2 regions of the Simiduia curdlanivorans genome follow, and region 1 is predicted to be linked to the other one. Evidence: riboswitches for the same ligand, from Rfam matches in the RefSeq annotation. Region 1 holds a riboswitch; the other holds the start of a gene.
What was found. Region 1 has a riboswitch for thiamine pyrophosphate ahead of thiO (glycine oxidase ThiO). Riboswitches for the same ligand answer to the same signal wherever they lie in the genome.
Positions count from the first base shown of each region.

Region 1 (3,385 bases):
GGCGGCAATGATGATTAAGCTATCCATCGGTTCGGTTGACTCCTTGTTCGAATCTAAGGCAGGCGGCTTATTTGAGTCTGCCTTATACCACAAAGCCGAGCCTAGCCGAAGTTTACTTGTGTTGCCAAAAGGGCTGGCCAATAGGTGAGGTGGAGGGGCTGGCATTTTGACGGGGTAATATTAACCCCGCTTGATAGGCTAGGCGTCCTGACTCTATCGCCAGTTTAAAGGCGCTAGCCATCACGACAGGGTCGAGTGCTTTAGCGACGGCGGTGTTTAAAAGCACGCCATCAAATCCTAATTCCATTGCCTGCGCGGCATCGGACGGCGCACCTAGGCCTGCGTCAATGATTAGTGGTGTATCGGGTAGCCGCTCGCGCAAGGTTCGCAATGCATAGTCGTTCATCAAGCCTAGCCCAGTACCGATGGGTGAACCCCAGGGCATAATCGCCTCGCAGCCGGCATCTCTTAACCTCAAGCACAGAATGAGATCGTCCGTGCTGTAGGGCAAAACCTTGAAGCCGCGTTTAATCAGCTCGCTCGCCGCTTTTAGCAGCTCGAAGGGGTCTGGCTGTAAGTTGTAGTCGTCGCCAATAACTTCGAGTTTTATCCAGGCCGTGTTAAAAATTTCCCGAGACATTTCCGCTAGGTTAATGGCTTCTTCTGCGCTCTTGCAGCCCGCGGTGTTGGGAAGTAGCTGGCAGCCTAAAGATTGAATTTCTTGCCAGAAATTTTGCCCCAAGCGATTGGCCGGATCTTGCCTGCGTAAGCTCAGCGTGACTAAGCTTGCAGCGCTGGCTTTCACGGCATCCCTCATGATAGCGGGCGATGGATAAAGTGCTGAGCCTATTAGAAACCGGCTCGCAAAGGATTCGCCATAGAGTTGTAATTGGGCGGCGTTTTTTAGCTGGCTTGCACCTTGAGAAACCTCCATTTTAGCCTCCTGCTACGGGTGTGAGTAAGTCGATACAATCGTTTGGTTTGAGTTGATAGCTTGTGTATTGCGAGCGCGGTAAAAACTGATTGTTAATCGCTAGTGCAAACTTGCCTTGGTTGAGTTCCCACTTTGTTAACGCCGTACTGACAGGGGTATTGGATTCAATTACCTTTTTATCGCCGTTGAGATGCACAATGATTAACTCTTGCATAAGGCATTTTTATCCTTGTGGTGGTAGGGCTTTGATGGCGGTGTAAATCGCGCCTTGAGTTGCTGTATCGCTTCGGCGACTAAGGCCGGCGCAAGTAGAAAGCCGTGTCGGTATAGGCCGTTGATACTCATCACTTGATTGGTTTGAGTTATTTGTGGCTGGTTGTTTGGGTAGGCGGGGCGGAGATTGGTGTCGGTTTCAATCACTCGAGCCTCAGCAAAAGCTGGGTGCAGCGTGTAAAGCGCGCTCGATAGTTCCAGCGTTGATTGCAGGCTAATGGGGCTCGTATCTTCACTTTCGATTTCCGTGGCGCCAATAATGAATTGGTGCTTAGGTTTAGGTACGGCATAGAGTTTGTAGCGCGGGTGCATTAGCCGAATTGGGCGCTGAAAGGACACTTCTTTGGTTTCCACCCAAAGCACTTCGCCACGTACGCCACGCAGCGGGCCGGTGGCCAATTTAGCGCCCATGCCGCGACAGTCAATCCAATAATCAACGTTGTCGGCAATATTAAGTTGCTTGAGATTTAAGGTCGATGCCTCGCAAATGGCGCCATCGGTAAAACTGATCGGGCAGTTTTCAGCGCACATACCGCCGAGCTTTTTAATGGAGGTTAATAGCAGCGGCAACAATTGCCTGTTATCAACATGAGCTTCGCTCGGAAGGTAAATGGCTTGGTTGAACTGGTTTAGCTGCGGCTCAAGGGCACGCAACTGCGTGGCGTCTAGCCATTGCGCTGTTACGGTTTCACCTTGGAGTTTATGGCTTATGTCTCGATAAAATTGTGTCAGCTCTAGGTGGTCTTGCGGGTGGGCTAGAGCGACGCTGCCATTACAGGACAAGAGAGATTGCTTTGTATTGAGTGCTGGTAACCAACTCTGCCATAACGCTAACGATGTTAGTCCCAGGTCGTAGATGCATTTTTCGCTAACGGCGAGTTCACTCAGCGGCGATATCATGCCGGCAGCGGTAAAGGCAGCGGCGCGTGAGGCGGTGAAGCTTGAGGCTTCAAATAGATAAACCTTGTAGCCCTCGAGGAGCAGGCGCCAGGCGAGCAGTCTGCCTAGTAGGCCAGCGCCGCAAATAGCAATGTGGGGTTGAGCGTTTTGAAAGTGTGTCAAGTGCGCTGCCTGCTAACTAAACATGGGCGCAGAAATACAAAGATGTCGAGTGGCGGGCATCTCTTGTTTCCTACGCAGGTGTTAACCTGATCAGGTTCTACGGGTTCAGCGAACTGATCTCAGCCCTGCACAAGCCTATTTAAAACCACATTTAAACCAAGGTTTTAAAAGAGGGTGCGTAGCAGGGCGCCCCGACAAGAGCGAGCAGTTTAAAGAGCGCAGAATGTGGCTGCAAGGTCTATTCGTATTTAGGGCAGTATTTTAGGTTTTTGCCGACTCGACAATGGCGCTAAACTCACCCTCGTGTAAACGCGCGCGCACTCTTTCGCCAGTTTTCAGTTGCGAGGCTTTGGTAATAACCTCGGCCTTGTCGTTGGTGATTAAAGCGTAGCCACGTTCCAGCGTTTGCAGCGGGCTAAGGTTGTGCAAGCTCTGCATGTGTAAATGCAAGCTGTGTTGTTGCCCGTTGAGGTGGTGTTGCAATCTGTCGCTTAATTGTTGCAGCGCTAAGCTAACGCTGTCTCGTGCTAGATGAATTTGCCGTGTGGGGTTTTTGTTGTGCAGGCGCTTTTCAAGTTGTTGGAAATGCACTTTTTTACTCTGTAGTTGACGCGCCGGGTGCAGTTGCTGAAGCTGGCTGGTGAGATGTTCGGCTTTTACTTGGGCTCGACTTATGGCGTTGTTTAAAGCCAAGTGCAGCTGACGTTGGGCACGATTTACCTGCTGCACAGCCGGTAACAGCTTGGGTTCGCAGCGGTTAAGCCTGTGTGCATAGAAATCTGTTCTTTGGGCCAGTTGTTTGAGTTTTCGCTCCATGGCTTCTTCCAGCAGATAACCAAAACCGGTAAAACTCTCGAGCCAATCACTGGCGTCGGGCGATAGGAGTTCGGCCGCGGCGGAGGGGGTGGGTGCCCTTAAATCGGCGCAGTAATCGGCAATGGTGGTGTCGGTTTCATGGCCGACGCCGCACACCACGGGTAGTCGGCTCTGCGCAATTGCGCGCGCGACACTTTCTTCATTGAAACTCCACAAATCTTCCAGCGAGCCGCCGCCGCGGGCGAGCAAAATTACATCGAACTGCGCCTGTTGATTGGCAATCTCAATAGCTTTGACGAT
Region 1 covers NZ_JAUFQG010000004.1:2,411,866-2,415,250, forward strand. The annotation lists gene QWY82_RS10670 (cation:proton antiporter family protein) at 1-27, opposite strand, end outside; gene QWY82_RS10675 (thiazole synthase) at 113-934, opposite strand; gene thiS (sulfur carrier protein ThiS) at 936-1,148, opposite strand; gene thiO (glycine oxidase ThiO) at 1,136-2,269, opposite strand; TPP riboswitch at 2,320-2,473, opposite strand; gene xseA (exodeoxyribonuclease VII large subunit) at 2,531-3,385, opposite strand, start outside.

Region 2 (3,385 bases), 720 kb from region 1:
GGTGACATTATCACCGAAGACCAAGCCGTAGCTGATGTGTCTACCGATAAAGCCTTGGTGCAAATTCCCTCCATGTACGACGGCAAAGTTACCAAGCTGTATTACAAGGAAGGCGACATCGCCAAAGTGCACGCGCCTTTGTTTGCCATCGAACTGATTGAAGCTGGCGCCGCTGAAAGTGGCGCTAGCCCAAACACAACTAGCTCTGATAGCACTAGCACAGCGCCCGCGAAAGCTGCCGCCATTGCGCCGGCACAAAACAATCCAACCTCGGCCAGCATCGCCGCCGTGGACGACAGCGCCGACCGCGAATTTGTGCGCAACACCTCGCGCGCGCTCACCACGCCAGCTGTGCGCAGGCTCGCGCGAGAAAACAGCGTCGACCTCGCCAACGTGCCCGCCACGGGAAAAAATGGCCGCGTCTTGAAAGAAGATATGCTCAACTTCCTCGCCGGTGCCAGCAGTGCATCAACATCGAGCGCGAGTGCAACCGCGGGCAGGCCAGTCGCCGCCGATCGGGTTGAGCCCATCAAAGGCGTGAAAGCGGTGATGGCGCGCGCCATGCAAGAATCGGTCAGCACTATTCCCCACTTCACCTACATGGATGAAATTGATATCACCGACTTGGTGAACTTGCGCTTACAGTTAAAAGCCAAATACCCAGATGTGAAAATCACCATGATGCCGCTGTTTATGAAGGCGCTATCACTGGCGATTACAGAATTTCCGGTACTCAATAGCCGGCTCAACAGCGACTGCACCGAGCTAACCTATTTGAGCGCTCACAACATCGGCATGGCGGTGGATTCTAAAGTCGGCCTGCTGGTGCCCAATGTTAAAAATGTGCAAAACCTCAGCATCTTGGAATTGGCACAGGAAATTTCGGCACTCACCGACAGCGCCCGCTCAGGCCGCGTTAGCCCAGAGACATTGAAAGGCGGCAGCATCACCATTTCAAACGTCGGCGCCATTGGCGGTACCGCAGCTACACCGATTATTAACAAACCGGAAGTGGCGATTGTGGCGCTCGGCAAAATGCAAGAGCTGCCGCGCTTTAATGCCAAAGGCGAGGTGGAAGCCCGCAAGATTATGACCGTCAGCTGGTCTGGCGATCACCGCGTCATCGACGGCGGCACCATCGCGCGCTTCTGTAATCGCTGGAAGGAGTTTTTGGAAGACCCGGCGAGTATGTTGATGGCGATGCGGTAAGAGCTGCAAGGCGGGGGGCGCTACAAGCCGCAAGCTGCAAGCTGCAAGCTGCAAGCAGGATGGCCTGCCCCTACAAGCTGCAAGCAATTATGATTGCGTGAGATTTTATACGCGCAAGAACCGTTTTTGCTTGAGGCTTGAGGCTTGCGGCTTGCAGCTTGCGGCTCCTAGCCATTTTAGTTTCTGCTAAAACCGTCGTACTAAACAAATAGCTCATGTTACACTGGCCGCCGCCAAGGGGTGTTCGGGTTAACCGAACTGAGATGTCGTCGACAAACCCTGGAACCTGATCCGGCTAGTACCGGCGTAGGAATGGGCAAAACGGTAACCGCCAGGCTGGCGCCTCTTCAGGCAATGAATGCCGAATCACCGCAGTAATCACCCGTACATCACGTCTTGTTGCCGGATCTCAATTTTAAGTTGGTAAATTGGGGTCCTATGAAAAACTATTCGATTAACACCCGCGCATTGTTTGCGACATCCTGCCTGGCAGCCAGCGTAGCGCTATTGGTACAGCCATCTCACGCCGCCGCACAAGCACCGGCACTTGAAGAAATTTTAGTTAGCGCGGACTTTCGCGCGATCGCCGTCACCGATATTCCAGCCAGCATTACGGTGATCGACCAACAAACCCTGCAAGATGAAAGCGCGCGCCACTTCGAAGACATTCTCAATAGCATTGCCAACCTAAACTGGTCTGGTGCCACCAGCAGACCACGTTACTTTCAAATACGCGGCGTGGGCGAGCAGGAAGACTACCAAGGCGCACCTAACAGCTCCGTGGGCTTTATTGTCGACGACATCGATATGTCTGGCCTCGGCATGGCCGCCAGCACCTTCGACCTGCAGCAGGTAGAAGTGTTGCGCGGGCCGCAAGGCACGCGCTTTGGCGCCAATGCGCTGGCCGGCTTAATCCATCTTAAAAGCAACGACCCAAGCGACACCTTCGAATTTGGCGGCCAAGCGACAGTGGGCGATGACAACCAGCGAGGCTTAGGCATTGTTGTATCTGGCCCCCTGTCTGAAACCTTTGGCTACCGCGTGGCACTGGAAAGCCAACAGCAAGATGGCTTTCGCCAAAACGATTTTCTAAACCAAAACGACAGCAACCAGCGCGATGAACGCACCGGCCGGGTGAAACTGCGCTGGCAGCCGAACCAACAATGGCAGATTGATGCAAACCTACTCTATGCCGACAACGATAACGGCTACGACGCCTGGACCTTAGACAACAACGGCTTCAATACCCTGACGGACAAACCCGGTGTCGACAATCAAAAAACCCAAGCCGGCAGCCTGAAGGTTAAATGGTTGGGCGACACTGTTGAGTTAACATCTTTAACCTCCGCCACCAATACCGATCACAACCACGCTTACGACGGCGACTGGGCTAACCCCGGTTACTGGGCGGCAAAATCCTGCACCGATTACTACGATGAAAATAACAACGGCGACGATACCGATTCGATTGCCTGCGTTTACGATTACCTGTGGGATAAAAGCGCCGAGCGCAAAACGGTGTCACAAGAATTCAGGGTGGTCTCCACCGACAACAGTCGTTTATTTAACGACTCCACCGCTTGGCTTGCGGGCATCTACCTGCACAAGTTGGATGAGGATAACGACCTCTACTCTGAATACAACACCTACCCCGATGAAGTGTTAACCTCCGACTACGCCGCCACTAACACGGCTATCTTCGGCCAAACTGATTCAGACTTAGGCAATGAATACGCGCTGTCCATCGGCCTGCGCACGGAAACCAGAAGCAGCGATTATACCGATTCCAATGGCGATGCGTTTGCCCCAGACGAATCTATGTGGGGCGGCCACTTAGCCCTAACCAAATCCCTCTCGGATACGCAAAATATTTACGCGCGAATTGCGCGCGGTTATAAAGCCGGCGGTTTTAACATGACACTACCGAGCGAATTGGCTGACAAAAAGGAATTTGAGTCCGAAACCCTGCTCAACTACGAACTCGGCTTGAAGTCCTTTTGGCTCGAAGGTAGCGCCAGCACCAATATAACGCTGTTCTACATGGAGCGGCTGAATCAACAGGTTGACGCCTCGCTACAAGATCCCGCCAACCCGCAACGGTTTATTTTATTTACCGAGAATGCCGGCAGCTCGAATAATTACGGCGCAGAATTTGAAGGCCAATGGTCGATCAATG
Region 2 covers NZ_JAUFQG010000004.1:1,689,918-1,693,302, reverse strand. The annotation lists gene QWY82_RS07600 (2-oxo acid dehydrogenase subunit E2) at 1-1,209, shown strand, start outside; TPP riboswitch at 1,436-1,539, shown strand; gene QWY82_RS07595 (TonB-dependent receptor) at 1,648-3,385, shown strand, end outside.
Region 2: it holds a riboswitch for thiamine pyrophosphate, as region 1 does, so the genes downstream of both, QWY82_RS07595 (TonB-dependent receptor) here and thiO (glycine oxidase ThiO) in region 1, are expected to answer to the same signal.